DNA from 2 places in the Priestia sp. 179-F W1.4 NHS genome. Region 2 is predicted to be linked to the other one. Evidence: a T-box and tRNA genes for the amino acid it is inferred to sense, from the RefSeq annotation. Region 2 holds a T-box; the other holds one or more tRNA genes.
The links. A T-box is a leader RNA that pairs with one kind of tRNA and senses whether it is charged. The one in region 2 lies ahead of ileS (isoleucine--tRNA ligase), so its partner is inferred to be a tRNA-Ile.
Positions count from the first base shown of each region.

Region 1: it has a tRNA-Ile gene. The T-box ahead of ileS (isoleucine--tRNA ligase) is inferred to sense a tRNA for this amino acid. The anticodon was not compared.

Region 1 is NZ_JBIQFF010000001.1:368,245-384,463, forward strand. Features, by position in the region: gene ACH0CI_RS01840 (DEAD/DEAH box helicase) at 1-368, shown strand, start outside; gene ACH0CI_RS01845 (deoxyribonuclease IV) at 397-1,284, shown strand; gene ACH0CI_RS01850 (DUF2624 domain-containing protein) at 1,334-1,585, opposite strand; gene ACH0CI_RS01855 (metal ABC transporter ATP-binding protein) at 1,859-2,638, shown strand; gene ACH0CI_RS01860 (metal ABC transporter permease) at 2,635-3,477, shown strand; gene ACH0CI_RS01865 (Fur family transcriptional regulator) at 3,474-3,887, shown strand; gene ACH0CI_RS01870 (5' nucleotidase, NT5C type) at 3,918-4,493, opposite strand; gene ACH0CI_RS01875 (DUF4190 domain-containing protein) at 4,753-5,118, shown strand; gene ispG (flavodoxin-dependent (E)-4-hydroxy-3-methylbut-2-enyl-diphosphate synthase) at 5,155-6,258, opposite strand; gene ACH0CI_RS01885 (hypothetical protein) at 6,410-6,742, opposite strand; gene ACH0CI_RS01890 (MFS transporter) at 6,819-8,030, shown strand; gene ACH0CI_RS01895 (DUF1189 domain-containing protein) at 8,182-8,964, opposite strand; gene ACH0CI_RS01900 (DUF456 domain-containing protein) at 9,308-9,793, shown strand; tRNA gene ACH0CI_RS01905 (tRNA-Asn) at 9,856-9,930, shown strand; tRNA gene ACH0CI_RS01910 (tRNA-Met) at 9,932-10,005, shown strand; tRNA gene ACH0CI_RS01915 (tRNA-Asn) at 10,046-10,120, shown strand; tRNA gene ACH0CI_RS01920 (tRNA-Ile) at 10,124-10,200, shown strand; tRNA gene ACH0CI_RS01925 (tRNA-Ser) at 10,212-10,304, shown strand; gene sodA (superoxide dismutase SodA) at 10,502-11,110, shown strand; gene ACH0CI_RS01935 (MFS transporter) at 11,240-12,517, shown strand; gene ACH0CI_RS01940 (peptidoglycan D,D-transpeptidase FtsI family protein) at 12,679-14,856, shown strand; gene pstB (phosphate ABC transporter ATP-binding protein PstB) at 15,501-16,219, shown strand, end outside.
Region 2 is NZ_JBIQFF010000001.1:603,532-619,750, reverse strand. Features, by position in the region: gene ileS (isoleucine--tRNA ligase) at 1-2,548, opposite strand, end outside; T-box leader at 2,620-2,840, opposite strand; gene ACH0CI_RS03190 (DivIVA domain-containing protein) at 2,910-3,404, opposite strand; gene ACH0CI_RS03185 (YlmH family RNA-binding protein) at 3,489-4,271, opposite strand; gene ACH0CI_RS03180 (YggT family protein) at 4,322-4,591, opposite strand; gene ACH0CI_RS03175 (cell division protein SepF) at 4,595-5,059, opposite strand; gene ACH0CI_RS03170 (YggS family pyridoxal phosphate-dependent enzyme) at 5,076-5,759, opposite strand; gene pgeF (peptidoglycan editing factor PgeF) at 5,767-6,588, opposite strand; gene ACH0CI_RS03160 (YlmC/YmxH family sporulation protein) at 6,663-6,917, opposite strand; gene sigG (RNA polymerase sporulation sigma factor SigG) at 7,263-8,042, opposite strand; gene sigE (RNA polymerase sporulation sigma factor SigE) at 8,191-8,910, opposite strand; gene spoIIGA (sigma-E processing peptidase SpoIIGA) at 8,941-9,864, opposite strand; gene ftsZ (cell division protein FtsZ) at 10,141-11,298, opposite strand; gene ftsA (cell division protein FtsA) at 11,340-12,635, opposite strand; gene ACH0CI_RS03130 (cell division protein FtsQ/DivIB) at 13,061-13,819, opposite strand; gene murB (UDP-N-acetylmuramate dehydrogenase) at 13,973-14,878, opposite strand; gene spoVE (stage V sporulation protein E) at 15,419-16,219, opposite strand, start outside.

The DNA of each region.
Region 1 (16,219 bases), 240 kb from region 2:
TTATTAACTTTGAGCTTCCTTCAGATCTAGATTTCTACATTCACCGCGTAGGCCGTACAGCTCGTGCTGGTCATTCTGGAATTGCTGCTACAATCTTCGATGTGGAAGATGAAGATGCAGTAAATAAGCTAGAGAAAATGGGAATCGAGTTTGTAAACAAAGATCTTCAAAAGCAAGAATGGGTTTCTATTGATGACCGTAACCGCCGTAAAAAGCGTGTGAAGAAAGCGGATGAAGTGGGAGAAGAGGCACATCGCTTTATTCAAAAGCCTAAGAAAGTAAAGCCTGGCTATAAGAAAAAACGTGCTCGTGAAATTACAAAGTACGTGCAAAAGAAAAAGCGTAGTGAAAGACGCAACAATCGTTAATCGCAATAGGTTAGAGGTGTAAAAAAGAATGTTGAAAATTGGTTCTCACGTATCGATGAGCGGCAAAAAGATGCTTTTAGGGGCAAGTGAAGAGGCAGCTTCTTATGGAGCAAATACGTTTATGATCTATACAGGCGCTCCACAAAATACTCGTCGCAAAAAGATTGAAGAGCTTAATATTGAAGCTGGTCTTTTGCATATGAAAGAGCATGGAATGAAAGATATTGTTGTACATGCTCCTTATATCATTAATTTAGGGAATACAACAAAGCCCGAAACATTTGAGCTTGGAGTAGATTTCTTAACGTCTGAAATTCAGCGCACCCATGCTCTTGGCGCAAAGCAAATTGTTCTTCATCCAGGGGCTCATGTGGGGGCCGGAGCAGATGCTGGTATTCAGCAAATTATCAACGGTCTAAACGAAGTGTTGACAGCTGATCAAGAAGTTCAAATTGCGCTTGAGACAATGGCTGGAAAAGGAACAGAGTGTGGAAGAAGCTTTGAAGAAATCGCCCAAATTATTGATGGTGTGACGCACAATGAAAAGCTCTCTGTTTGTTTTGACACATGTCACGTACATGATGCTGGTTACGATATCGTTCAAGACTTTGACGGTGTATTAAATGAATTTGACAAAACCGTAGGAATACAGCGAATTAAAGTGCTTCACATCAATGATAGTAAAAATGTATGTGGTGCTCGAAAAGACCGTCATGAAAACATTGGGTTTGGTGAAATCGGATTTGGTGCACTGAATTATATTGTTCATCACCCAGCGTTTAAAGAAGTTCCTAAAATTCTAGAAACTCCTTATGTAGGAGAAGATAAGAAAAATAAAAAAGCGCCATATCAATTGGAAATTGATATGATTCGTGCACAAAGCTTTGATTCAGAATTAAAACAAAAGCTTATGTAATTTCATATGTGATTGAAAGAGGTCATGTCTACAGACATGACCTCTTCTTTTACATTAACTGCTGAAATAATTCGTTCACGCGTCTGGCAGTTTCACGATCTGTTACTTGAGCAATTTGTTTGATTAAATTTCGGCGCTCTTCAAGGTTATAAATATTTACGGGCTGCTGTCTAATGACAGATACAAGGGTGTGTGCCTGCTGATCTGTAATGGGGATGTTGTATTGTTTGCTATACTTTAAAAGCTCTTTCGGGGTAATATTGTTTACTTTCTTATTGACAATCTGCTGTACAATTTTCATATGATTACCTCCTCGTCATATACAGTTTATGAATAAAAAAGAAAGATGTGACTATATTGTGTAATAAAACAATATTTTGAGTCGGATAAACTTACGGAGGCAAGAAAACGAAAGAGTGAAACGGCTTAGTTTACAAATAAAAGACAATCCTGTATACTACATTAATGACTAAATCGTAATGATTCTGAGAAAGTAAATGGGTAACGGAGTATACGATAGAAACCGTGCCCTCTTTTGTATGGAGAAATATAAAAAAAGAATGGTGAGGCGCATATGAATACACCTGATATCATTGAAATTGATCATTTATCATTTCAATATGATGGAGTGAATGTATTAGAAGATATAAGTTTTTCAATTCCAAAAGGAGCTTTTTTGGGGCTCGTTGGTCCAAATGGTTCTGGGAAATCAACGCTAATCAAATGTTTGCTTGGTTTGCAAAAACCATCTCAAGGTTCAATTCGTTTATTTGGAAAAGATCAGAGAAGGTTTAAAGAACGAAGTAAAATTGGATATGTATCGCAAAAAGCGAATAGTTTCAACAGCGGCTTTCCTGCTACCGTTTTTGAAGTGGTTTCCACGGGCCTTACTTCAAAACTAGGTTTGTTTCGATTTATGAATGCTTCTCATAAACAAAAGGTAAAAGAAGCGATAGAAGCAGTGGGGATGAGCGAATTTTTGAATCGAAACATAGGAGAGCTATCCGGTGGTCAGCAGCAGCGAATTTTTATTGCACGCGCGCTTGTAAGTGAGCCCGAGCTGTTAATTTTAGATGAGCCTACGGTCGGAGTGGATGCACAAAATGTATACACTTTTTATGAGCTTCTTGAAAAGTTAAATAAAGAAAAAGGAATTACGCTTGTGCTTGTTACTCACGATATTGGAACTGTCTCGGAAAAAGTAACCCACGTTGCTTGTTTAAATAAATTTTTACACTTTCATGGGAATGCCAAAGAATTCGAACAGCTTTGTGAACATGACGTATCTATGTTTTATGGTCATAATGTTCATGTGTTAACCCATGATCATCATCATGGAGGGCAGCACGTATGATAAGCAGTTTATTTCAATTTGAGTTTTTGCGAAATGCATTTTTAACAGGTATGATTATTGGCGTCTTAGCTCCTTTATTGGGCACGTTCATCGTAGTAAGACGTCTTTCTTTAATTGCAGACGCGTTAAGTCACGTGACGCTAGCCGGAATTTCTGCGAGCTTGCTTCTTAGTCAGAAAATAGGGTTTATGCAAGGAGTGAACCCCGTCTATTTAGGAATGGTGTCTTCCGTTACAGGGGCTCTTTTTATCGAGAAGCTTCGAGGGGTCTACAAGCACTATCAAGAGCTGGCCATTCCGATTATTTTATCGGGCGGAATTGGTATTAGTGCAATTTGTATCTCGCTGGCAGACGGTTTTAATAATGATTTAATGAATTATTTGTTTGGAAGCGTGAGTGCAGTTAGTCGTTCGGATCTTTGGACAGTTGTTGTCATAGCCGTATTTGTAATAGCTATTGTCTTTTTCTTATATAAAGAATTATTTATTTTATCTTTTGACGAGGAGCATGCTTCTGCTTCTGGAATTAAATCGAAGTGGATGCACTTTTTATTTATCGTGATGGTTGCTCTTGTCATTGCTGTATCGATGCGTATCGTCGGTATTCTATTGGTGTCATCGCTTATGACTCTTCCTGTAGCAGCAAGCATTCGCTTAGCTAGAGGCTTTAAACAAACGATTCTGCTTTCGGTGATTTTTGGTGAAATATCTGTTTTAGGCGGATTATTTTCAGCGTACTACTTGGATTTAGCACCAGGCGGTACAATTGTTGTCATTGCTGTTGTTATTTTAATCATATCTATTATGATTAATAAAGGACGGAAGGGGAAACAAAAATGAATTTAACTGAAGCCATTCATTTATTAAAAGATCAAGGATATAAACATACAGGAAAACGTGAAGAAATGCTTGCCTTGTTTTCAAAATCAAATAAGTACTTAACGGCAAAAGATGTATTAGAATATATGAAGCCTGATTATCCTGGTCTAAGTTTTGATACAATCTACCGTAATTTATCATTATTTGTGGAGTTAGGCGTACTTGAAATGACGGAGCTTTCGAGCGAAAAGCACTTTCGATTTAAATGTGCAACTGCTCATCATCATCACCACTTCATTTGTTTAGATTGTGGAAAAACAAAAGAAATTGAAGCTTGTCCGATGGAGTATGTAGACGAGGATTTGCGAGGGTATAATATTACAGGCCATAAATTCGAAATTTACGGTCAATGTATAGAATGTAATCAATAAAAAAGAGAGGGTGCTATGCACCTCTCTTTTTTATTTTTGCTGTTCTTTTAACCAGTCGGCTACCCACTGATCTGCTTCTAGCCAGTTATATACGCGAACCACTCCTTTTGGAACAGGTAAGCGATTATAAGGAGTATCAAATAAGATAACGGGAATATTGCATTCTTCACTGATTTCACAAGCATTATCATGTTTGTCTTCAAAAAAGATATCAACATCGTATCGTTTTGCTGTCTCAACTTTAAAATGAGAGCCGACTAACTCAATGTGATGAAACGATAGCTCATTTTTTTGAAACCATTCTTCCGTGACGTCCAATAGCTGATCGTGCCTTGCACTAATAAAGAATAATTCGTGCTTTTGATGCCACTTTTGCAAAACCGCTTTTGCATCGTCTGCAAGTGGAGAGGTTTCGTAAATAGAGCGTTCATTTGCTTTAAACCATTTCCCGAGTTCTGCAGGTGATACATTTACAAAAGGGCTGAAATCATATTCTGTAATATCTTCAAGTGTTAAATTTAAGTTAAAGGCTTTATTTAAATGAGGAACAAAAGTTTCAGGAGAGGTAACAGTTCCATCAATGTCAATTCCAAACTTTTTTGTCAACTACGTGCACTCCTTTAATACGTTTATTCTACTTAGGTGCTTGATTATTCTTGTCTAGTGTAACATAAAGCCTAAAGAGAAACAGTAATACTTTTTATACTCCTTAAGAAAAAAGATAAGGATGATTATACGGTGTGGGAATCGTGCAGATATCTATCTTTGCAAGAAAATGAGCAGCTGTATAAGATTAACACTTATAATTTTTTCTCGCATTCAGATACTATAAATGCTCCTTATTTACGAAAGCGAGGGATTAAGCATGGAGAATGAAGAACAAAGGCGTAGAAAAGATGTATATGAAGCTGATTTCATGGAAGAAACTGCAGCTGAAGTGGGCGTTCCTTACCGAGTAGCAGAGCCACATGCAGAGCGTGAAGTTATAGATATTGACCGCAATCGCAATCATGAAGTCGCTGGACGAGGAGAAGGAACGGGATACGGTCGTTTCGCACTCGTGCTTTCGATTCTTTCACTATTCTTTTTACCAATTATTCTTGGTGCCGCTGGGATTATTCTAGGGTTTATCGCACGCAGAAAAGGAGCACTTACGCTAGGAGCATGGGCAATAGGGATCGGAGTTGTATCGATTATTGTCGGTACGTTTATATTACCGTTCTTTTCATAAAAAAAGCGAGGCGCATATGCGCCTCGCTTTTTTTGGTTATGATTTAGCCGCAGCTTTTTCAGCTTCTTGCTTTGCGTGATATTCAGCAGCGATTTTATCAATTTCTTTTTTCAGTTCCTCAACCATTGTTTCTTCAGGAACTTTGCGTACGATTTCACCTTTGCGGAATAGAAGACCTTCACCGCGTGCTCCTGCAATCCCGATATCAGCTTCACGAGCTTCACCAGGGCCGTTTACTGCGCAGCCAAGTACCGCTACTTTAATCGGTGCTTTTACAGTTGAAATATACTCTTCCACTTCATTAGCAATGCTAATTAAATCAATTTCAATACGTCCGCAAGTTGGGCAAGAAATAAGCGTTGCAGCATTGGAAGCTAAACCGAATGATTTTAGCAACTCGCGTGCAACTTTTACTTCTTCTACAGGATCCGCACTTAAAGAAATACGTAATGTATTTCCGATTCCTTTAGACAAAATAGCGCCAAGACCTGCTGCACTTTTTACAGTTCCTGCAAATAATGTACCCGATTCTGTAATTCCTAAGTGAAGAGGGTAGTCAAATGCTTGAGCAGCTTTTTCATAAGCTTCAATTGCCAAGTTAACATCGGATGCTTTCATTGAAACGATGATGTCATGGAAATCAAGGTCTTCTAAAATTTTAATGTGATGAAGTGCACTTTCTACCATGCCATCTGCTGTCGGATAGCCGTATTTATCTAAAATACGTTTTTCAAGTGAACCAGCGTTAACTCCAATACGAATTGGAATATTTTTAGCTTTTGCAGCATTTACAACAGCTTCCACTTTTTCACGGCGTCCAATATTACCTGGGTTGATACGGATTTTATCCGCTCCGCCTTCGATTGCTTTTAACGCTAAGCGATAGTCAAAATGAATATCTACAACTAATGGAATGTTAATGCGTTTTTTAATTTCAGGGATCGCATCTGCTGCGCGCTCGTCTGGACAAGCAACACGAACAACTTGGCATCCTGCTTCTTCTAAACGTTTAATTTCTGCAACCGTTGCTTCAACATCATGTGTTTTAGTGGTTGTCATACTTTGAATAACTAATTCGTTACTGCCCCCAATTGTTAAATCTCCAACTTTAACGGGACGTGTTTTTGTACGATGTATAATTTCACTCACGTGATAATCTCTCCTTCAAAATGAAATCAAGAATTTGAATTCATTAATAGAATAACTCTTTATGAACAAAATAACTAGTAGAAAGTACTACCTTAGCTATTTTAACAATGACTATCCCATCTTGACAAGAAGAATGCTGTCATTACTTGTAAATAGGGAACTTATACGTTTTTCCAATTTGAATATCTTCAGGCGCTGTACCGTTATTTAACTTCTTAAAGTCTTTAATCATTTGGTTCATAGAAACCGGTATCGATTTTTTTGTAAGCTCTTCAATGACGGACAAAACTGTATCGCCTGGCTTAATTTTTATTTTTGTATAGGTGGAAGAAGAGCTGGCGGCTTTTGTTTCTGCAGGCTGCGCTTTGCTGACTTGAACTGCTTCAGTCGCAGTAGGAATGGTCCCGTATTTAATGTCGTAGTGACAAATATATCCGATAAAAGCGAAAGCGGCTAATGCACATAGCTTTTTCATTATGCTCCTCCTTCATTCTTTTGCTTATGTGTAAAGCCTATGCTTGTCTTACTTAAATATGATTGGAGAACGAAATTTGAAAGAAAAATTAATGATTGTTTCATTAGGCTTATTGCCTTTAATCATGGTGCTGGGAAATTCCATGCTCATTCCTCTGCTGCCAAGCATTCAAAAGTCACTTCACTTAAGTGGAGTCCAAACCAGTTTGATACTGAGTGTATTTTCGATTCCGGCTGCATTGTGTATTCCTGCGGTAGGAATTTTATCAGATCGATATGGACGTAAAAAATTAATTATGTATTCCCTCATCGTGATGATAATCGGTAGCCTTGTCGCTGCTAGTAGCGCTTTGGTCTCTTCTGGAAGCTTTGCTGTGTTGATGGCTGGAAGAGTGATTCAAGGGATTGGCGCTGCTGGTACTACAACGTTGGCAATGGCATTAACTGGAGATGTATTTACAGGGGAAAAAAGAGCAAAAGTCCTTGGGATTTTAGAAGTATATAATGGAGCTGGAAAAGTGGTTGCACCTATAATTGGAGCAACGGCGGCACTCGTCGTATGGTATGCCGCATTTTTGGTCTATCCTTTAGCTGCAGGTGCTGCTTTAGTAGGTATAGCCATGTATGTGAGAGAAGCGAAAACAGGTTCAGATTCAGTATCTGTTGGAGAGTATTTAAAGAGAGCCATTGGGATTGTCTATGATAAAAGAAAATCGCTTTTTCCTTTATTCTTTGTCGGGGGACTGGGGTTGTTTTTATTATTTGGCATTTTATATTACTTATCTTTTTTAATAGAGGAAACGTATCATATAGACGGTTTTTTCAAAGGAACCGCTTTTTTATTTCCTCTTGGCGCGATGACGTTCGTTTCTTATTGGACCGGTCAGCGAATCAAAACAGATGTAGTGCTCATGAAAAAATTGATGATAGTAGGAATAATTCTTTTATTCGTAATGTTTGGAGTATTAACGGTGATTTATACGCTTCCCGTGCTGATGTTTTGTTTGACAGTCGCCTTTGGCGGCTTAGGATTTGTTCTTCCTTGTATTAATATGATGATTACTTCAGCGGTTTCAGACGAAGAAAGAGGATTTATTGTATCCATTTATGGAACGGTGAGATTTTTAGGAGTAGCGTTGGGACCCGTTGTTTTTGAAGTGTGGATGCATACTGAAAGGCTGATGTTTATTTATAGCTTTAGTTTGCTCGCAGCAGGAGGTTTGTGGGTTTTGTATCAGTTGAAGATTCTTTCTTCTGCAATGGGGAGAAGAAAAGTTGTACAGAAATAAAGAGGCTGGGACAAAAGTATGTTAGTTGAAGAAGCTCCCAACAAATTTGATTCTTGATCAAGAATTAAATTCGTTCGGAGCTTTTCATTGGCAGGGTAAACATAGATTTTATGTATGTAGGTGCTTCTAGCGGTTGATTGGATTCATTTCGTTATGTTTCAATCGCTTTATTAGGTTTTACCTTTTTTCTCATAGGAACCCTTGTGACGAGCAATAAGTAAATGAAGAACGTTCCTATCCAGTAAAGAGAGCTATGTGTTGCTAGAGACAAAGAAAAAGCTTCCAAAAGCGTATAAAGCAGCGTGAAGGCTACCGTACTATAAGCGCTCAGTGCCCATAGCTGTTTGAAAAGAAGCTGCTTCTTAGTGATGAGTCCAATCAGTTTTCCAAGATAAGCAAGGCAGGTAATAGAAAGGAAGTTTAGTCCAGATGTTAATACGTACAGTAAAAGCATAGCGATAGGGACAAGTATGTATAAAGACGACTTTTGTTCGTGCAATAAGTTTAACAGTTCATTTTTATCTTTATGATGCCAATTTAATAAATCATATGAATACGTTTGTGTTTGTGAATTAGTTGTGATGTAAATTCCGTCTTTTAGAAAGCCAATCGCATGAGCAGGAGAATGAAACCGTTCAATAGAATGTGAGGGGTCTAAGATAAAAGCGGTACCGTTTACTTTTTTTGTGAAAGGTTGGCTTGACGTAAGCTGTGAATTTGAAATAGAAAAAGAAGAAACAGATTTCGGGAGATCTGTAGTCGCGGTATGATAGCCGTTTACAATCGTCAAAGTCATAAAGAAAAATGTAGGCAGCAAAGAAATGAATGTTAAAAACAGCACAAAGCCAATTGTTTTATTCGTATGCTCAAAGCGAAGCGACCTTATTTTTTTGAAGGAAGTAAAACTCCATGCTATCTTTTTCAGCATGCTCATTGTAAAGCCTCCTATTATTGAAAATTCTGATTATACCTTATTTTATAGCGGAAATTTAAGGTTTACAATAGATTTTAGAAAACGTTACCAATTAAAATGGTGCGATGGAGCGTTTTGTCAAAAGCATTTCTTTATATGTACAGATTTTGCTGTCATTGTTTTTGGGGGTTATTACGGGCAGTTTGAGGACTGTGCTGTTAATAGTACAGTGGTACACTCGAAAATCGTTATCTGAAGATATATTCGAAAGTAAAATAAAGGAAGGTCTCGTGGTGCAAGGTCTTTCTTTATAGGAGTGGTTATTGTATGATAAATAGTAATAATAAAAAGGATAGGTGCGGGCATGGCTATTTTATGTTGGGCATTAGTTATCATTAGCTTTGTTGTATCGTTTGTTGGGTTGGTTTATCCCATCATCCCAAGCGTGCTATTTGTAGCGCTAGGATTTGTCATATACGGTTTATTTTATGATTTTAGCTCCTATAGCTGGTTATTTTGGGTGATACAAGGATTGTTAGTTGTCGCACTTTTTTTAGCAGACTATATCGCTAATATTATTGGTGTGAAAAAATTCGGAGGCACTAAAGCAGGCGTTTGGGGAAGTACAGTTGGATTGCTTGTGGGCCCGTTTGTTATTCCGGGATTTGGAATTATTTTAGGGCCATTTATCGGAGCGATTGTAGGAGAACTGATTGTCCATCGGACCACAATTAGCAACGCAGTAAAAATTGGAGTAGGTTCGGTTATTGGCTTTTTTAGTGGCGCTATCTCGAAAGGATTTATTCAACTGTTGATGATTGCCTATTTTTTATACGCTGTTTTAAAATAATATATTGACTTTAGGCCAGAAACATGTTAAATTTTTAATGTCGCTAGTAAATGTTATATTGTTCCACAGTAGCTCAGTGGTAGAGCTATCGGCTGTTAACCGATCGGTCGTAGGTTCGAGTCCTACCTGTGGAGCCATGGCGGTGTAGCTCAGCTGGCTAGAGCGTACGGTTCATACCCGTGAGGTCGGGGGTTCGATCCCCTCCGCCGCTATTTTCCAATTTACGTTTGTGACATACATAATTCATATTGTTCCACAGTAGCTCAGTGGTAGAGCTATCGGCTGTTAACCGATCGGTCGTAGGTTCGAGTCCTACCTGTGGAGCCACGTGGACCCTTAGCTCAGCTGGTTAGAGCAGACGGCTCATAACCGTCCGGTCGCAGGTTCGAGTCCTGCAGGGTCCACCATTTATAGGGTTGGAGGAATACCCAAGTCCGGCTGAAGGGATCGGTCTTGAAAACCGACAGGGGTGTTAAAGCCCGCGGGGGTTCGAATCCCTCTTCCTCCGCCATACTATTGTCTATTCAAAGCTTCTTTTGAGAAAAAGAAGCTTTTTTTATGTTTAAAAGAATAGCGAATGGGAATTAGGTAAATATAAATCATGGATTAGGTACTTTTTATTTGAAAGAGTAGGGTAAATTTGCTAATCTAAACGTATATGGTGCTTTTGCGCCAAAATGCTTACATATTTTGAAGGAGGAATTATTCATGGCTTACAAATTACCAGAACTACCTTATGCATACGATGCACTGGAACCACATATCGACAAAGAAACAATGAATATTCACCACACAAAACATCACAACACATATGTTACAAACCTAAACGCTGCTGTTGAAGGCAAAGCGGATTTAGAAAGCAAAAGTATTGAAGAGTTAATTTCAAACTTAGATGCTGTTCCTGAAGATATCCGTACAGCAGTACGCAATAACGGTGGCGGTCATGCGAACCACTCATTATTTTGGACAATCCTTTGCCCTAACGGCGGCGGTGCTCCAACTGGTGAATTAGCAGACGCTATCGCTAGCAAATTCGGCAGCTTTGATCAATTCAAAGAAGAATTTGCAAATGCAGCTAAAACTCGCTTCGGTTCTGGCTGGGCTTGGTTAGTTGTAAACAACGGCGAATTAGAAGTAACAAGCACACCAAACCAAGATAGCCCATTAATGGAAGGCAAAACGCCAATTCTTGGTCTAGACGTTTGGGAGCACGCTTACTACTTAAATTATCAAAACCGCCGTCCAGATTACATTTCAGCATTCTTTAATGTTGTAAAATGGGACGAAGTTACTAAGCGTTACGACGCTGCAAAATAAGCTGAAGATGTATTTAAGAGCCAGTAAAGTAATTATTACCTTTACTGGCTTTTTTGTTTTCCAATTCTTTTACATATCTCCTTTTCTTTTTCACACACTAGGTGTAGAAGAGAAAAGGAGTTTTTTGATATGCCTTTATTAAAAAAAGTAGTTGGAGATGTAGAAGTTAGTAAAGATTTACTTTTGCTTTTAATTATAGGCGGTCTTTATGCCTTGGCTATTTCAATTTCCAATTCGTTTGTTAACATTTATCTGTGGAAACAATCAGGCGAATTTTCGGATCTCGCTATTTATAATTTAGCGGTAGTGGTGCTTCAGCCGCTTACGTTTATTTTAGCAGGTAAATGGGCCAAACGAATTGACCGGGTTGTGGTTTTAAGGTTAGGCGTATCTTTTTTAGCTGTTTTTTATATCGCTGTATTAGTCTGTGGAGCTAACGCAGCCGAGTATTTAGTATTGCTTGGTGGACTGCTGGGTATAGGATATGGCTTTTATTGGCTAGCTTTTAATGTGCTAACTTTTGAAATTACAGAACCTGATACAAGAGACTTTTTTAACGGATTTTTAGGGATCTTAAACTCTTTTGCAGGGATGATTGGTCCTTTAGGAGCGGGCTTTGTTATTTCCGCTTTGTATGAATCACTTGGGTATAAAATTGTGTTTGGTGTATCTCTGCTATTGTTTGTCGGTGCCGTTGTGCTTAGTTTTTTTATTACAAGACGCGCAGCTGAAGGAGTATACAAATTTAAAGAAGTGTGGGCTGAACGAAAAGTCAACAAAGACTGGAATCGAGTATTACAGGCTCATTTCTTTCAAGGATTGCGTGAAGGTACGTTCATTTTTGTCGTATCTGTCATGGTATTTATTACGACGGGAAGTGAATTAGCTTTAGGAACTTATGGACTGGTGAATTCAGCGGTGGCGTTTGTAGGATACTATGTAGCCTCAAGATTTATTAAGCAAAAAAATCGCCTTCGATTTATTTTCACCGGGGGCCTCCTTCTCTATGGAGCAGTCTTTTTGCTTATCTTTAACTTATCGTATCCAAAGTTAATTATATATGCTGTTTGTATTGCTATTGCCTATCCTATTTTGTTGGTTCCATTCATTTCTCTAACGTACGATGTGATTGGACGAGCAAAGGACGTTGTTTCAAAAAGAATCGAATACATTGTTGTCAGAGAAGTATTTCTGAATATTGGGCGCGTTGTTTCCATATCTTTATTTTTAATAGCCGTACTATTTTTTGATGAAGCAAAAAGTATTCCCATTTTATTAGCTATTGTTGGAGCAGGGCATACGATCATTTATTTTTGTGTAAGACATATCTCACAGCCTCTGCACAAAAAAGAAACGACTGTTACTCCTCCAGTATTAAATGAAGGAGACGGAGAGTCTCCAGCTTAGAGTATTATTAGCTCCTTCATTTGTACTATGGAAAATGCCTCGCTTTTCTTTTAGAATAAATACGTTGTGTAAATAGGCACCTGCCAGGTGTCTATTTATTTGCTAAATGTCTGATTTTATGGTGTTATGGTATATATGTTTTATAAAGTGTAGGTGTTGGTATGAAAAAGAAAAAAAGAAGAAAAAGTCACGTGCCTTTTCGTGTGAACTTACTTTTCTTGACCGTATTTGCCCTATTTTCCGTATTAATTTTGCGGTTGGGACTTGTTCAAATTGTGTACGGTGAGAATTACGAACGAGAAGTCGAAAAAACACAGGACGTTACAGTCAGTACGCCTGTTCCTCGAGGGAAAATGTACGATCGGTATAACCGCGTAATTGTAGATAATACCTCTTTAAATACGATTACATATACTCGTTTTCAAGGAAATACAGCTGAAGAAAGGCTGCGCATCGCTAAGAAGTTAGCCACTATGATCGATGTTCCTTACACCACAAATGTGATTGATATTCCAGAAAATAGAAAGAATAAAGATGTTAAAAACGTGGTAAAAATTACAGAACGCGACATGAAGGATTATTGGATTATGCTTCACCCTAAAGAAGCGGAGCAGAAAATTACGAAAGCTGATCGCAAAAAAGTTCAAGATGGTGAAATGACTGATGACGAACTGTATCAACGTCAGTTAGACCGCATTTCTAAAAAAGATTTAGAAAGTTTAAAGAGTGATTTAGAAGTTCTAGCTATTAAGCGCCAAATGGAGGCAGGTTATTCTAACACCCCGCAAGTTGTTAAAAGCGGTGTGACAAATGAAGAGTATGCCGTTGTAAGTGAGCATTTAGATGAACTTCCGGGTGTTGATACAACAACGTATTGGGATCGCTCATACCCAGAAAACAGCACTCTCCGTACTTTGCTTGGAAATGTATCCTCTGCCAACGAGGGTCTGCCCAAAGATAAAGTACAGTATTACTTATCAAGAGGCTATAGTCGAAATGACCAAGTTGGGACGAGCTATTTAGAGAAGCAATACGAAGCTCAGCTCAGCGGTCAAAAAGAAAAAGTCCAGTATGTAACAGATGATAAAGGAAATCTCCTTGATACAATTCAAGTGTCGAAAGGCGAACGCGGCAGTGATTTAGTTTTAACTATTGATATGGAGCTTCAAAAAGCGGTAGAAAAACAAATTACGGACCAGCTTTTAGCCAAAAAGAAAATGAAAGGAACGCAGTTTTTAGACCGTGCTTTTGTGATTATGATGGATCCTCACACAGGAGAAATCTTAACAATGGCAGGTAAAAAATACACCATTGATAAGAAGACTGGGGTACCTAAAATAGAAGATTTTGCATTAGGGAATATTTCAACATCTTATACAATGGGCTCTGTTGTAAAAGGGGCAACGGTTCTAGCTGGCTTAGATTCAGGAGCTATTAAGCCAAACACAGTGTTCGTTGATGAACCGTTAAAAATTAAAGGAACACCAATTAAGAAATCAGCTGAGGCTGAGGGGTTAGGACCCTTAACGTATTCATCCGCGTTAAAATATTCATCCAACGTATTTATGTTTAAAACGATAATGGCGATGGCTGGATTACAGTACCACAAGAACATGACTTTACCGATTAAACCTGACACATTCAGCGAACTGCGTTCGTACTACAGTCAGTTCGGCTTAGGCGTATCAACAGGCATAAACCTCGATAACGAATCAACAGGTGTACAAGGCGGAAGCAATGTTCCAGGTACAGCACTTGATTTAGGAATTGGCCAGTATGATACGTACACGCCGCTGCAGCTTGTTCAATACACTTCTGCAATAGCTAATGGAGGGTATCGCATCAAGCCGCAGCTAGTAAAAGAAATCCGAAAGCCAACGATAAAGACCGATGAAATTGGTGGTACGCAGCATTCATTTGAACCTGATGTGTTAAATCGTATCACGATGAAAGAAGAATACATTAAAGATGTTCAAAATGGCTTTAAACGGGTTACGCAGGAACAAGGCGGTACAGGGTACGCAGCTTTCCATACAGCGAACTATAATCCTGCTGGTAAATCTGGAACGGCACAAGCCTATGAGAAAAACCCAAGCGGAGGGGATCCAATTAAAGTTAATAATTCAAACTTTGTGGCCTTTGCTCCGGCAAATGATCCTGAAATTGCAGTAGCTGTCGTGGTACCATCGGCATTTGTGCCAAGTGCACCAAATACCATTACAAAAGAGCTTGCTCGTTCTGCGCTCGATACGTATTTTGATTTAAAGAAAAAAGGTGAACAAGAAGTAAAAGATCAAGAAGAGAATCAACAGGCTGTCATTGCAAACGACGCCAATTAAAGAGGTTGGGAAAAAGCATATTAGTTGAAGTAAGATCCGAACAACGTTGATTAAGAATCAACACTGTTCGGATTTTTTTATTGAGAGGGTGAACGTAGATTTCATGTAAGTAGGTGCTTTAAGCGGTTGATTGGAGGGCAGGGCGAAGACTTCTGCCGGAAAAGCGGAAGAAGTGAGACCCCGCAGGGGCGGAAGCGACAACGAGGCTCACCGGCCGCCTGCTTGAACGGAAATCAACAGTGGTGTCAGAAGTGATTCGTACTGGCTTATTTATCTAATTTACTTATCTTTATATCAAATTAATTTAGTTGTGTCTCAACCTCTTCTTTTTTTGTTAGAAATCTTTACATATATGGTTTTTTATTGAATTTAAGGGTCGTAAGAACTAGTTTTTTACCTAAAAAACACGCAGATAGGCCTTCGTTTACAAAAGCTTTACATTGAGTTAAAACACAATTAATAGTCGGCTATTATTCTGTAAGTGTAAGGATTAATAGAAATGATCAAAGTAAGGGGAAGCGTTCGGCTTCTCGTATGTATTTACACTAATAGTAAACAATAGATATTAAATAGACATAGAGAGACTTTTATTGTGCTCAAAACGGTTAAAGACGATGAAGGAGGATTATCTAATGGCAATAACAATGGAATTGACTAACAAAGAAAAAGTAAATACTCCGCAAACAAAAGAAATTGTATATAAAACAAAAGGTTTGAATTTATGGTATGGCAACACACATGCCTTAAAAAATATTGATTTAGACATTCATGCTAACGAAGTTACCGCGATCATCGGTCCATCGGGCTGCGGAAAATCAACATATATTAAAACGTTAAATCGTATGGTAGAAATGACGCCAATTGTCCGTACCTCAGGTGAAATTGAGTATAGAGGAAAAAATATTTTTGATAAATCGTACCATGTGGAAGAGCTGCGCACGCAAGTAGGAATGGTTTTCCAAAAACCAAATCCGTTCCCAAAATCTATTTATGATAATATCGCGTACGGTCCAAGAATTCATGGCGTCCGCAACAAGAAAAAACTAGATGAAATTGTTGAAAAAAGTTTACGAGGAGCAGCTATTTGGGACGAAGTTAAAGATCGTTTGAATCAAAATGCGAATGGGTTGTCAGGTGGACAACAGCAGCGTATCTGTATTGCACGCTGCTTGGCTATTGAACCCGACGTTATTTTAATGGATGAGCCTACTTCTGCACTCGATCCAATTTCGACATTAAAAGTAGAAGAGTTAGTACAAGAATTAAAGAAAGACTTCAGCATTATTATTGTTACACATAATATGCAGCAAGCGGCACGTATTTCAGATAAAACAGCATTTTTCTTAAATGGAGAAGTGGTAGA
Region 2 (16,219 bases):
CTACATTTTCAGAAATAGAGGCTAACAGCTCTTTCGTATCTGCTGTTGGATACAGCGTTAATTTTGCTTCTAAAGACTTACCGATTACTTTTTCATTACGAGCTTGTTCTAGCGCTTTTAATACTTCATCGCGAAGCTCCATGAACGCATCCCATTTCTCTACTAATTGATCTGCTCCTTCAATTTCTTGAACCTCTGGCATATCAACTAGCTGCGCGCTTTCTTCCGTTACGTTCGGAATGTGAACCCATACTTCGTCTGCTGTATGAGAAAGAATTGGAGACACTAATTTCGTTAACGATAATAACGTTTCATAAAGAACCGTTTGAATGCTGCGACGCTCTACATTATTTTCTGCTTCAATGTACAATACATCTTTTGCAAAGTCTAAGTAGAATGAACTCATATCAATTGTACAGAAATTATGCACTGCGTGATAAATGCTTGAGAATTCATATGAATCATAAGATTTTTTCACTTTATCAATTAATTTGTTCAGCTTCACAAGCATGTAGCGGTCTACTTCACGAAGGTCTTCAACGGCTACAGCGTCAGTTGTTGGATTAAAGTCCGCTAGGTTTCCTAGTAAGAAACGGAACGTGTTGCGGATTTTACGGTATACTTCTGCTACTTGTTTTAAAATGTTATCAGATACACGAACATCCGCTTGGTAATCTACAGAAGCTACCCATAGACGTAAAATATCCGCACCTAGTTGTTTCATTACTTTTTCTGGAATTACAACATTCCCTAATGACTTACTCATTTTGCGACCTTCACCGTCTAAAGCAAATCCGTGGCTAAGTACGCCTTTATAAGGTGCTTCACCTGTTACAGCTACACTTGTAGAAAGACTTGAATTAAACCAGCCGCGGTATTGGTCAGAACCTTCTAAATACAAATCAGCCGGACGCTGTAAGTCTTCACGCTCTTCAAGAACAGCTTGATGTGAAGAACCAGAGTCAAACCATACGTCCATAATGTCTGTTTCTTTTGTGAAACGGCCATTTGGGCTTCCTTCATGAGTAAAGCCTTCTGGAAGCAAGTCTTTTGCTTCACGCTCAAACCATACGTTTGATCCATGTTCTCTAAATAGATTTGATACGTGCTCAATTGTCTCGTCTGTAATGATTGGCTCATCATTTTCAGCATAAAATACTGGAATCGGAACGCCCCATGCACGTTGACGAGAAATACACCAGTCTCCGCGGTCACGCACCATGTTATAAAGTCGCGTTTCACCCCAAGTAGGCACCCATTCTGTTTTTTCTACTGCTTTTAATAAATCTTCACGGAAATCTTTAATAGACGCAAACCACTGTGCTGTTGCACGGAAAATTGTTGGTTTCTTCGTACGCCAGTCATGTGGATATGAGTGGGTAATGAAACTTAATTTTAACAGCGCGCCTTCTTCTTCTAGTTTGTCTGTAATCGGCTTATTCGCTTTATCATAGAATAATCCTTCAAATCCTGGTGCTTCATTCGTCATATGACCCTTACTATCAACTGGACAAAGAACTTCCAAACCGTATTTTTGACCAACGATAAAGTCGTCTTCCCCGTGTCCCGGTGCTGTATGAACACAGCCAGTACCAGCATCAGTCGTTACGTGATCGCCAAGAACAACTAAAGAATCACGCTTGTAGATTGGATGTTCAGCTACCACGCGTTCAAGTTCTGAACCTTTTACTGTACGAAGTGTCTTATAGTCAGCCCATTCAATTTCTTTAGCAACTGTTTCAATAAGTTCAGTTGCTACTACATATTTTGCTCCATCTGCTTCAACTACGCTGTACTGAAGCTCGGGATTGACAGCAATCCCTTGGTTAGCTGGCATTGTCCATGGTGTTGTCGTCCAAATGATGAATTTTTCATCTTGTTCAAGCACGCCTTTACCATCTTTCACATTAAACGCTACGTAAATAGAAGCTGAACGCTTGTCATAGTATTCAATTTCCGCTTCTGCTAAAGCAGATTCACTTGAAGGGGACCAGTATACAGGTTTTAATCCTTTGTAGATATAGCCTTTTTTCGCCATATCGCCAAATACTTTGATTTGCTGCGCTTCGTACTGTGGCTGAAGCGTTACATATGGATTATCCCAATCTCCGCGTACGCCTAAACGCTTGAACTGCTCACGCTGGCCGTTTACTTGTTCCCAAGCATACTGTTCGCAAAGCTTACGGAATTCAGCTACTGTCATTTCTTTGCGGTTTACTTTTTTATTTTTTGTTAAAGCCGTTTCAATTGGCAAGCCGTGTGTATCCCAGCCTGGCACATAAGGTGCGCAGAAGCCTGACATCGACTTATAGCGAACGATAAAATCTTTTAAAATTTTATTTAAGGCATGTCCCATGTGAATATCGCCATTGGCATATGGAGGTCCATCATGCAGGACGAATAGCGGACGGCCTTCCGTACGTTTTTGTACTTTTTCATAAATATTCATTTCAGCCCACAGTTCTTGCATTTTAGGCTCGCGGTTCGGTAAATTTCCACGCATCGGAAATTCAGTTTTTGGCATCAATAATGTATCTTTATATTCCATGTTTTACCCTCCAAAAAAAACGTAAATTTCATATCTTTTTGCACCATAACAAAAAGACCTCCTCATCCCAAAAAAGGGACGAGAAGGCCTCCCGCGGTACCACCCTAGTAGATTTGCTGCACGCAAATCCTCTTTGCATTCGTAACGTGAATAAACCGCCACTGCTTACTATCATCATTTCAGCAATGGTACTCTAGGGTGATTTTCACTTTTTTGTTTGTTATCGAGCTCGCACCATCCTCGATTCGCTTTGACAAACTAAAAAAGCTACTGTCCCTGTCTCCGTACTGTTTGATATGAAATTTCATCTGTTACCAAATTATATGACAACAAAACGTGAGAAGTCAAGATGATGTCTTGACTAGTCAATTTTTTCTTCTAGCGCTGGCATCTCATAATCCATCAACTGATCCCAGTCATCGCTGTTTAACATTTCAAGCTGTGCTTCAATTAACATTTTGAAACGAGTTCTAAATACTTTAGACTGCTTTTTCGTCTCCTCAATGTCCATCGCAATTTTACGAGACTTAGACAGTGCTTCATTAATAATACGGTCCGCATTTTTTTCTGCTTCTTTTATAATGAGCTTCGCTTCTTTTTCAGCGTTTCGCTTTACATCTTCCGCTGCTTCTTGAGCAATTAAAATTGATTTATTTAACGTTTCTTCGATGTTAGTAAAATGTCCAAGACGATCTGTTAATTCAGATACTCTTCCTTCTAACTCCTTTTTATCACGCATTACCAGCTCATAGTCTTTAATTACTTGGTCAAGAAACTCATTTACTTCATCTTCATCATATCCGCGAAACCCGCGATTAAACTCTTTGTTATGAATATCCAAAGGGGTTAAAGGCATCTAGGCCACCTCCGTGTTGTCTCATTACATCATTAATAATGGTTTATTCGACATATTTTTAAAATTTCCTGCTAGTAGATTTCTTTATTTCTGCTTTCCTACAACACCTACAACAATTCGCCATTTTTCTTTTTTGGTTTTGCCTTCAAGTGAAACAATACGACTTCTGCCGTGGCCACGAAGCGACAAAATATCACCTTCATGACATTCAAAAGAAGGCTGTTCAATGACTTTAAAATTTACTTTTACCGCTCCATTTGCAATAAACGGCTGGACTTTTTGTCTTGATAAATTGTGAATGGTCGACAGCAAAACATCAAGCCTCATTGAAGAAACTGTATAAACGTGTTCAATCAGCTCTTCTTTTACCACATGCAGCTGCTCTCTTTGAATAGAAGAAAGTGAAACTTTGGCTTTTCCAATTGATGTTAAATTCATCTCAATATAAGAAGAAATTTCCTCTGCGGCTACAAGCTGAATATCGTCTCCCGCGACCAAAATATCGCCAAATTTTGAACGGCGCAGTCCTAAAGACATCGCCGAACCAAGAACTTGAGGATGTTCAATCGTCACAAACTTTTTAGGATAATTCAATTCGTACATATGCAACTGAAAATCTTCGCTTTCAGGCACATAGTAATCCGGATATAGCAGCGCACGCTTGCGTTCAGCAAACGGTTGTCCACCATCAAATGAAACTTGAACCTCTCCTTCAGTCCCAACAATAGCCGTCACAATCTGCTGCTCTCTTGGATCTAAAAAATCCGTTAATTTTGGGCTGTATTGATGTAGGACATCTTCTTTCCACTGAAGAACCTGGTCAATAAATCCATGTTCTTCTTGCCTAAAATGTTCATAAATAGACATATTATTACTCCTGCTATTGGTATGTAAAAAAGGAATCCAGCGATTCCTTTTTAAATAAATCCAACCATACTGTGAAGTGAACGTACACCTGCTTGCGCAAATCGTAGTAAAAAGATTGCAACAAGAGGTGAAATATCAATCATGCCAATAGGCGGAATGATTTTACGAAAAGGCTCTAAGTAAGGCTCGCAAATGCTGCCAAGCAGCTGACCAAATTTAGACGCCCTTACATCGGGTACCCAAGACATCAAAATGTAAATAATCAGTGCCCATGAGTAAAGACCAATCAATTGCCCAAGAATCTCAAAAACGATGTCCAAAAACTACCACCTCTTTACGTTAGTTGTATCGTGTTCTCCCATCATATCTGAAATGCTTCCGCTTACGTCTACATTATCAGGTGTACATAAAAAGATGTCGGTTCCAATTTTTTGAATGTCCCCGCCTAAAGCATAAACTGTACCACTTAAAAAGTCGACAATTCTCACTGCTTGATCTCGTTGAATGCGCTGTAAATTAACAACTACGACTTTACGATTTTTTAAATGATCCGTAATTTCTTGTGCTTCGGCATAGACGCGAGGTTCACAAAGCATCATTTTTGATGATTTTTGAACGCTTTGTAAGCTAATCACGTTTTGCTGCTGATTCGGCTGCTGACTAGCTTTCACTGGTCTCGACTGCTGTACAGGCTCTTCTACCGACTCTTCTTGTTCGTAATGTTCTTCTACATATTCAGTATCGTCATCAAGAGCAAAAAAACTTCTAAAGCGATTTTTCATACTCATCTTGAATTACACCTCCTTAACGTTCATTCCCAACTAGCGTGGTTCCTAGTCGAATGAATGTTGCTCCTTCTTCAATTGCAATTGCATAATCGTTTGACATTCCCATTGATAGCTCCGTACAAGGTGCATACGGGAGGTTTAGTTCTTGTATACGATCCTGCAATTTCTTTAGACCTTGAAAACAGCTGCGAAGCAAGGACTCGTCATCTGTGTGAGGAGCCATGGTCATTAATCCAACTACTTGGATATTTGTAAATGTTTCAAGAGATTGAATAAATGGAATTACCTCTTCTACAGCAAGGCCATGCTTTGATTGTTCTTCGGCAACATTAACTTGTACAAAACATTTTATACGATGTCCTGCACGTTTATCAATTTCTTTTGCTAAAGATAATCGGTCTAGTGAATGAATATAGTCAACTTTATCAATCACATTTTTTACTTTTCTTGTTTGTAAGCTTCCGATAAAATGCCAGGTCGCTTTCTCACCGATTGATTCATACTTTTCTAGAAGACCTTCATCCCTGTTTTCTCCAAGATGTAAAATGCCTGCATCCACTGCTTCTGCTGCTCGTTTTGTGGAAACGTATTTTGTTACAGCAATCAGCTCTACATCTTCTCGATTTCGATTAACTTTTTTACATGCTTCAGCAATTGTTTGTTGAACTGCTTCTAGATTTTCACTTACGCTAGCTGTCACTATGTAATTACTCCTCCTTAAAGCCTATGAAGTTAAACATGCGTCCTGTTTTCCCTTGGTCGCGGCGATGTGAGAAGAACAGGTCATCTTCACAGCTTGTACAATACGACGATGTTAAAATTCGTTCCGGCAATACGCCTGCGTTTTGAATCAGCAGCTTATTGACTTTTTTTAAATTAAGCGCGTATTGTCCAGGGCTTACTTCTTGATATCCATTTTGGCCAACTACTTCGTTTACCTGTGTAATGACGCGGTTATCGACAACATAACAGCAATCTTCAATCGAAGGGCCAATCGCCACGTAAATATCTTCAACCGGAACATTTTCTTGCTCTACCCAACGTCGAATCATATTTCCTGCAATATCTTTTACTGTTCCCTTCCACCCGGCATGAGCAAGACCAACTAAATGGTGATCAGGCGCATAGAAGTACAGCGGAACACAATCTGCATAACATAAAGCTAACAAAATATCAGATTCATTTGTATAAATGCCATCCGCTGCTTTTATGCCCTCTTCATACTTGTAGAGTCCTTTTGCACAGTCGGCTTTTGTTACTTTTTGAACAGTTGCTTCATGTACTTGTTCAGCACATACAAAGCTTTCAAAAGACATGTCTAGTTCGGCTGCTAAAATTTTTCTATTTGTAATAACATCTTCTACGTTATCGTTTACGTGAAGCCCTAGGTTAAAAGAAGCAAATGGAGGTTTACTCACGCCACCATTTTTTGTGGTGAAACCAGCAACAAGCATATCATTCTTTTCTACCCAAGGGCTCAGCCACATAAACGACTCGTGATGGCTTTTTTTTAATGGCTCAGGATTCATGTATGTGACACATCCCTTGTTTCATTTGTTCTCACATATTGTACCACAGATTGCTAGGTGCTGTTGACAAAAAACTAATTCTCTTCAGGCTGAAATGCGTCTTTATAACGTACTAAAATGACATCGGAACCAATTTTCACAATATTTTTCCACGGAATCACAATTTCATCATCTTTTCCAAAGAAGCCCAATACACGAGAGCCTCCGATAATGACGGCCTGTATTTTTCCCGTTGTTAAGTCAATATCAATATCCCCTACATTTCCAAGTTTTTTGCCATCAGCTACATTCACTACATCTTTCAGCTGAAACTCTGAAATCTTTAACATGCTCTCTCCTCCTATAGCCAACTTTATTCCTTAGCCTATATATATTTTCAAATTTTCATTTCATGAAGGAAAAGCTTATTTTTTCTCTGTCATTCTCTTTCTATAAGCATTTTGTTCACTAATTACACAGTTTTTCATCAATAGATATTCTCAACAAGCAGCGAGAAGTCCTCATAGCAATAGGACATCTAACATGAATATCTTTTGGTTATGTATTCATTGATACATACAAAATAAGCACCGCGTCTGTTTTTATAGACACGATGCTTATTAAGTTGAACATCAAATAAAGTGAATGGTATTAATTATATGAACGTGAGCAGCTGCCAGTTTAGATAGCTTTTGTTAACTTTGAATATTTTTATTCATCTGTTTAATAGCAGCTTTTTCTAAACGAGAAACCTGCGCTTGAGAAATACCAATTTCTTCAGCCACTTCCATCTGTGTTTTACCTTGGAAGAAGCGCTTTCGTAAAATTAGTTTTTCTCGCTCGTTCAATCTTCTCATACCTTCTTGCAAAGCAATTTCTTCAATCCAAGTTGAATCACGATTGCGTTCATCGCTTAGCTGATCCATAACATAGATTGGGTCTCCACCATCATTGTAAATAGGTTCAAATAGAGAAACCGGATCTTGGATAGCATCTAAAGCAAACACAATTTCTTCATGCGGTACTTCTAGGACTTTTGAAATTTCCTCAGCTGTAGGTTCCTTGGATGTTTCACTCATAAGCCTTTCACGAACTTGAAGAGCTTTATAAGCAATATCACGAAGGGAACGAGAAACACGGATTGGATTATTGTCACGTAAATAGCGGCGAATTTCCCCTATAATCATTGGGACAGCATATGTAGAAAACTTCACGTTTTGACTTAAATCAAAATTGTCAATGGATTTCATTAATCCAATACACCCAACCTGAAATAAGTCATCAACAAATTCTCCACGATTGTTAAAACGTTGAATCACGCTGAGTACGAGACGTAAATTTCCGCTTACTAGCTTTTCTCTTGCTGTTCCATCTCCAGCCTGCATTTGTTTAAACAACTTTCGCATTTCTTCATTTTTTAATACGGGAAGTTTCGAAGTATCTACTCCACAAATTTCTACTTTATTTCTTGTCAACTCTTTCCCTCCTAACAGGAGATGATGTTCTGAATTCAGTATCTCCTCCGAAGGAAAAAATATGCACTTTTACAATTCTGACAATTCTACGCTAAAAAAGCTGATTGCATAAGATGCTTCTCAGCCCTTATACAATCAGCTTTTTTACTTAAACCATTTTATTAAATTCTTTTCGCAGCCGTTTAATAATTCGTTTTTCGAGCCTTGAAATATAAGACTGAGAAATGCCTAGCATATCAGCTACATCTTTTTGCGTTTTTTCTTCTCCGCCGGCTAGCCCAAAGCGCAGCTCCATAATTTGCTTTTCACGATCATTTAATTGGTGCAGTGCTTTCAACAAAAGTTTTCGATCTACATTCGCTTCCAGGTCTTTTGTGATGATATCTTCTTCGGTTCCCATCACGTCAGACAATAACAGTTCGTTTCCATCCCAATCAATATTTAACGGCTCATCAAATGAAACTTCAGATCGAATTTTATTGTTGCGGCGCAAATACATTAAGATTTCATTTTCAATACAGCGAGAGGCGTACGTCGCTAGCTTAATTTTCTTTTCAGGATTAAACGTGTTTACTGCTTTAATTAAACCGATGGTGCCGATACTAATTAAATCCTCAATATTGATTCCCGTATTTTCAAACTTGCGGGCAATATAAACAACCAGTCGCAAATTACGCTCAATCAATAGTGAACGTGCTGCTTCATCTCCTGATGGGAGTTTTTTCAGAAGTACTTCTTCTTCATCTTTTGTTAAAGGCGGTGGAAGAGCTTCACTTCCTCCTATATAGTACACTTCATCTGTTTTTAGCTTAAGTTTAATTAATAATTTGTACCACCATAATTGAAATCGAATTCGATATGTAGCCATTCTGTATCCTCCTTTATTTGTTCACACCTTTTACGATGCGGAACTTACTTCTCCAATAACAATGAGCTTCGGATGAACAATACATTCATATTGCTTCTCCACTGAAAGCGTTGTATGACTAATACCTACTAATACTTTAGTGACTTCAATCGTGTTGGACTGATGCACCAGCCTTACGATGTCTGGCTTTAGAGCAAGCAGCAGCTGATTGGCTTGGCCTACGCTTCGATAAGGGACAAAGCGGACTTTTGAATACCACTCTTGATCAATATCTTCGCTGTGTGAAAAGGATTGAACATTTTTGCTTAATTCCATTAAGCCTTCAGGCAATATTTCTTTTAAAGAATCTGCTGTAACAATCATAACCGGGGTTTTCGTCAGCGGATCTACAAGCTGATTCCCACTATCAATAAGTCCTTTCATCGACAGCGTCTGTTCGTTTAAAATAACTTCTACATCTACCAGCTGATCAAATGTAATATTTTTCATTCGCAAATCATCAACTCGTGCTTTTGAAAAATAAGATAATAGCGGAAAACCAATAAGAACAAATATCCAGCTAATAGGATCACCAAACTGTGGAGATTTCGTATCAACCATTTGATTAAGAACAAGGAACTGATCTTGAAATAAAAAGTGAACGCCCATTAACCCTCCACCCACAACAAAGGTTGCAAAATAAAACGTTAATAAATTCTCAAAGAAAAAGCGCAGTCGTTTATAACCAAACGCCATCAATACCATAAAAAACGAGAATAAAATTTTAATAGCAGGGTGAACCATAAGATGAGAAAAAGGTGTAAACATAAGAAGGACAATCAATGAACCGATAAAGCCGCCAAGCAAAAGCCGCCACCACTTGTAATTCCGTTTAAGTACAACAGCACATAACATTAGTAAGATCGTATCTAACCCAAAATTCAGCATCCATATTAAATCTAAATAGATTGGCAATGTTTATAACCTCTCCATTCTTTCTGAATTTTTCTGTTAAAAATTAGTATATAGTACATCCTATTAGAAAGTCTGTCAGTTCATGCCGAGAAACAAGCAGTATTTTTGAGGAAATCATTCGATATTTGTCACACTACTTTTAGAAAGAAAACACAAACCCTTTGAAGGCGTCATATTGACCATGTCGAATGTTTTTTATACTCTTTTTGAGTTTTCTAGATTCATTGCATAAAAAAAGACCTCTGTATAAAACAGAGGTCTTGGCTTTTTATTTTCTTAGCGTCTACGATTACGGTTTCGTAAGAATGTTGGAATATCTAGCGCATCTTCAGATTGTGGCTGAGATGGACGCGTATATTCTTGCTGTACAGGTTCTTCACGCTTTACTTCACGCTTCGGCTGTGGAGCCGGTTGCTGTGTCGATTGCTGCATGCGATTCGCCGATAACGAAGGACGACCTGGTTTTGGCTGTGATAAATCTTGGTCACTAAAGCCAGTTGCAATAACTGTAACAACAATCTCATCTTTTAGGTTTTCGTTAATAACAGATCCAAAGATCATGTTCACTTCTTGGTCAGAAGCCGAAGCAACGATATCTGCAGCTTCTTGTACTTCGTAAAGACTTAGGTTTGTACCGCCTGTGATATTCATTAATACACCTTGAGCTCCATCGATAGATGTTTCAAGAAGTGGACTTGAAATAGCTTTTTTAGCTGCTTCAGCAGCGCGGTTTTCACCAGTCGCAATACCGATACCCATAAGTGCAGATCCTTTGTTAGACATAATTGTTTTCACGTCCGCGAAGTCTAAGTTAATTAATCCAGGAACTGCGATTAAATCTGAAATACCTTGCACACCTTGTCGTAATACGTTATCCGCTTCACGGAACGCTTCTAGCATTGGCGTATTTTTATCAACGATTTCTAATAAGCGATCATTTGGAATAACAATCAGCGTATCCACTGCTTCTTTCATTGACGCAATGCCGCCTGCCGCTTGAGTAGAACGCTTACGGCCTTCAAACGTAAATGGACGAGTAACAACGCCTACCGTTAGTGCTCCTAGCTCACGAGCAATTTGGGCAATGACTGGAGCTGCACCAGTTCCAGTTCCTCCACCCATACCAGCTGTTACGAAAACCATGTCTGCACCTTTTAGTGCTTCTTGGATTTGTTCCTTACTTTCTTCAGCTGCTTTTTTACCAACTTCTGGATTAGCACCTGCACCTAATCCTCTTGTTAATTTAGCGCCGATTTGCATTTTTGTTTCAGCTTTTGATAAATTTAATGCCTGTGCATCTGTATTAACTGCAATAAATTCTACACCTTGGACGCCATGTTCAATCATTCGGTTAACCGCGTTGTTACCGCCGCCTCCGACACCGATTACTTTAATCGTCGCTAATTGGTCTACACTTGTATCAAACTCCAACATGATAGTTCCTCCTAATTCTTCGAAATTACCAATCCGTAACGTTAATCAAAGAAGTATCCAAAAAACTTCTTCATTAAATTTTGGTCATTTTTCTTTTTCGGCTGCTCAGCTGATTGTTGCGGCTGCTGTGGTTTCGGGCTAGGTTTGATCATTTCTTGCTCAATCGGCTCTTCTTCCACAACTGGCGCTCCAATTTCTCGGCCTTGTATTTTAGCATTTTTGTATGCAAATTTTATTAATCCTACACCTGTTGTATAATGCGGCTCACGTACTCCAATATAATCAGGCACTGCTATGCGCACGTTATTCTTTAAAATTACTTGAGCTAGCTCAAGGATACCAGGCATCGCTACTACTCCGCCTGTTAAAACAAATCCTCCTGGAATATCTTTGTATCCTAGGCGATTTACCTCCTGCGTAATCATATCTAAAATCTCTTCTAATCTAGCTTCAATAATATCAGAGATTTCGAGCTGATTAAACTGCTGATGCTGATCGCTTCCAATGATCGGTACACTAAATACTTCTTCTTCAGAAGCATGATCGTAGAAAGCATGTCCATGCTTTATCTTAATATTTTCCGCATCTTCAGTCGATGTGCGAAGGCCAATCGATAAATCCTTGGTAATGTGCTCTCCGCCAACAGCTAGTACATTTGTTACTTTCAAATGTCCTTGGTCAAAGATCGCAACCGTTGTTGAACCTCCACCGATATCTACCAGTGCGACACCTAAGTTTTTTTCATCACGAGATAATGCAATTGAACCAGCGGCTAGAGGCTGTAAACAAATATCACTGATTTCTAAACCAGCTCTTTCTACACAGCGTAATAAGTTATGTAAAACCGTTCTAGATCCCGTTATGATTGTGCCTTCCATTTCTAAACGTACCCCAATCATACCTCTAGGATCATTAATACCTTCTAAGCCATCTACAATAAATTGCTTTGGAATAACATCAATGATTTCACGATCTGGCGGGATAGACATGACTTGAGCAGCATCAATTACTCGATGAATATCTTCGTTTGTAATTTCACGATTCTCGCTTGACACGGCTACTACTCCGTGACAATCCTGTAAAAATACATGATTTCCGCTTATGCCCACTACAACCTTTTTAATTGTAATGCCTACCATTCGTTCAGCTTGTTCTACTGCTTTTCTAATAGATTGAACTGTTGCATCTATATCAACGATAGAACCTTTTTTTAGTCCGTGTGATTTAACATTCCCTACACCAATGATATTCAATGAATCGTTACTCATCTCTCCGATGATTACTTTCACACTGGATGTACCGATGTCTAAACTAACGTATATTTCATTGCTGTTCATTCTTTGGCACCTCCTTTTTCTTTCTGCACATGTCATCTTAATAAATTAAGAAGAACAACAATATTAATTTTTTATTATATGAAAATATTCAACAAATACATCTGTTTCCCTTTTGTAAAATCAATTTTTTTCAAGTTTTTCACAGACTTTATCTCTTTCAAAGAACAAAACGTTCTGGTTTTGACTTTTTTTTAGATTTAAGTCTAAAATTCACTGAAAAAAGCTATTTAACTACAAGTCTACACTAAGATGTACACTGAGAAAAGCGAAACTTACCTAGAACAAATATTACATTTCCATTTCACAGCAACGGAGAAGAAAATCATATGTATGCAGAATACTTGCATGTGATTATACAATGTACGAGGGCTAGTTTGCCAGTCTCAACTCATCTATTTCCTTTAATTAACACTTATAAAAAATAATTACTGCTTGCTCTTTTTATAAGGTTTAAATGCATATCCTTCTTCTAAATCAATAATGCCTTTTTGATCATCACTCAATTTACTTGCAATAGCTGGGTAATGAACAATTTTATCAGAGAAGTTGCTAATTTTCCCGCTTACTTCACGCGTATCGTTCATAAACACCTCGATGTGAAGAGGTTCTGATTTTGTCGGCGCGTAGTAAATCTCAGAAATAGCCCCTTTTATGCTCTTAGGCGTTTTAGCTAATTCTTGAACCATGCTTTGTATAGCGTCTCCGTCTTTCCAGTCAATTAACAGCGGAGCGTCGGATGACACTTTCTTAGCACTTACTTCATTTAAAACTTTTCCATTTTCATTCACAGGGAAATATTTATTCCCCGAGGTTACATATGCAATTCTTACGTACTCTTTTACGTCGATTACGACCTTATTAGGAAATGTTTTGTGAATGACAGCTTCCTTTACCTCAGGGTTTTTTTCGACTTTTTCTTGAATTTGATCAGCATCAGCTTTCCAGTAGCTAGTTTTTTTGGACAGACCACTCGCTTTGACAATATCCTTATCACTTACATGTTTATTCCCTTGTACTTCAATGTTAGAAACATTACTCAGAGAAGATTGAGAATATACAATAAATAAAATAAGGATGAAAAAGAGTGATAAATACAAAATAAGCCGTCTATTTGCTTTTTGCTTTCGCTGTTCTTGCAGCTTCGGTACCCGATCTTCTAAAACAATTAACTTACCTTTTTCCATTTTTTTCACCCTTATCCATTTGAGAAAATAAAAGAAGAATCACCATCTATTTATTTCCAATCTTTGCTTCATGAGAATATCCCCATTATAGCATAGAATAAACACATAAAAGCTACCTTTTCACGCATAACCATACAGCGACGGGCTGAGTAATTAGCGGCCGATAATCTCAACTTCTGTATGAATATCAATATCGAATTTCTCTTTAATTGTTTTCTTAACATGAGCAATTAAATTCAGCACGTCTGAAGCCGTTGCCTCTCCTGTATTGACAATGAAGTTCGCATGCTGCTCACTAATTTGCGCACCGCCTACTGAAAAACCTTTTAAGTTGGACTTTTCAATTAAGTCTCCTGCATAATTTGGAAGCGGATTTCTAAAAATACTTCCTGCACAAGGGAAATTCCAAGGCTGTGTTTCGCGGCGATAGTCTTTATTTTTCTGCATGACCGCCACAATATCATCTTTCGTTCCCTTTTTCAAACGCAGCACGGCTTCTACACATACTCCAGGACGGTCTTTTTGTAGAATTGAATGACGGTACGAAAATTGAAGCTCTTCATTTGTCAGCCACTCCAGAGTGCCATCTTCAAATAAAATCAGCGCTTTTTCGACTACATGAGACATATCAGAACCATGGGCACCTGCGTTCATATAAACAGCGCCTCCCACAGATCCAGGAATTCCACTTGAAAACTCCAGTCCAGACAGACCTTGTTTTGTAATAACTGTTGCAAGCTTGATGCTAGGGTATCCCCCACCTACAGTAACCGTCTCTCCATCTACTGTTAAATCATCTAATCCGGCTCCGAGCTTAATGACCACGCCTTCAATTCCCTTATCAGAGACAAGAAGATTAGATCCTCGACCAATCGCTCTCCATTTCACGCCATGTTTTTTAATAATATCCATTGTAACTTTTAAGTGATCAACAGAATCAGGTTCTACAAGCACATCTGCTGGACCACCAATTTTCATTGTTGTATGTTTTGCTAGCGGTTCATTTTCACGAACCTTTCCAATATTCGCTTCGACTAACTCTTTTACTAACGCTTCCATAAGAACCTCCTAAAACCCTCTTTGCTGTTATAAAACTTTCATGTCAATGCGCCCTTACTTCTAATGCATAAGAATAATAAGAACAGATTCATAACTAAGCAGCAGCACCTTGTAAGATACCTTTTTTCTACGAAGGCACTCTATTCTGTTGTCAATTTCATCATTTTTATTTATCGTATGACATTCACCCATAGAATGTACGTTCATCTGCTATATAAAGTAATTTTGATTGTTTTTTTATCGTTTTTCATTTAGAAGTTAAACACATGCTGACAGTCATAAAAAAACGCTACGCTCATAAGTGCACATACGTTCACCTACTCACTAAGATAAAACATTTAACCTTACACATCATACCATAGTTGGACTCAAAATTGGTTATCACAACATTACATTTTAAAAACATTTCATACAAAAATATCATCTACCTGTAAAAAATCGAAAATAAACCGCCAACAAAATCCGGCGTGCACTTGGATTTAAGATGACGGTTTACTTCAGTAGACCATTGCCTACTTGACATTATACAATTTTTTTCAATTAATAGCGAGAATATCTACTAACATTTAACAAAACTCCAACTGCTGCCAGCATGAGCGTCAGCGACGATCCGCCGTAACTTAAAAATGGAAGCGTAATTCCCGTAACAGGCATAAGACCTGTTACCACGCCTATATTAATCATGACTTGAATCGCAACCATTGAAATAATTCCTAAGGCTAAGAACGTTCCGTAAAGATCAGGTGCTCCCAGCGCTACTTTAATTCCTCTCCAAAGCAATAAGCTAAACAAAAGAAGAACAAGCGTTCCGCCGATGAAACCGAGCTCTTCTGCCAGAATAGCAAAAATAAAATCAGTTTGAGGCTCCGGCAGATAAAAGAACTTTTGTCTACTTTGCCCTAACCCTAATCCAAGCAATCCCCCCGGCCCAATTGCATAAAGAGATTGAATGATTTGAAACCCGCTTCCAAGCGGATCTTCCCAAGGATTTAAAAATGAGGTGATGCGTTTAATCCGATAAGGAGCTGATAAAACAAGCCCTACAAAACCGGCAACGCCAAGCAACCCAAGACCTGCAAAGTGACTTACCTTTGCTCCTGAAACAAAAATCATGACTAAACAAGTTCCAACAAGCACCGTTCCAGTTCCTAAATCCGGCTGCATCATAATAATGCCAAACGGTAAGAAAACCAGTAATAACGCCGGTAACATTCCTTTTCTAAAGGATGTAATTTTCTTCTGGTTTTCTGATAAATATTTCGCTAAAAATATAATCATAGCAAACTTCATAAATTCTGAAGGCTGAATCGAAAACGCTCCAACTCCTATCCAACTTTGCGA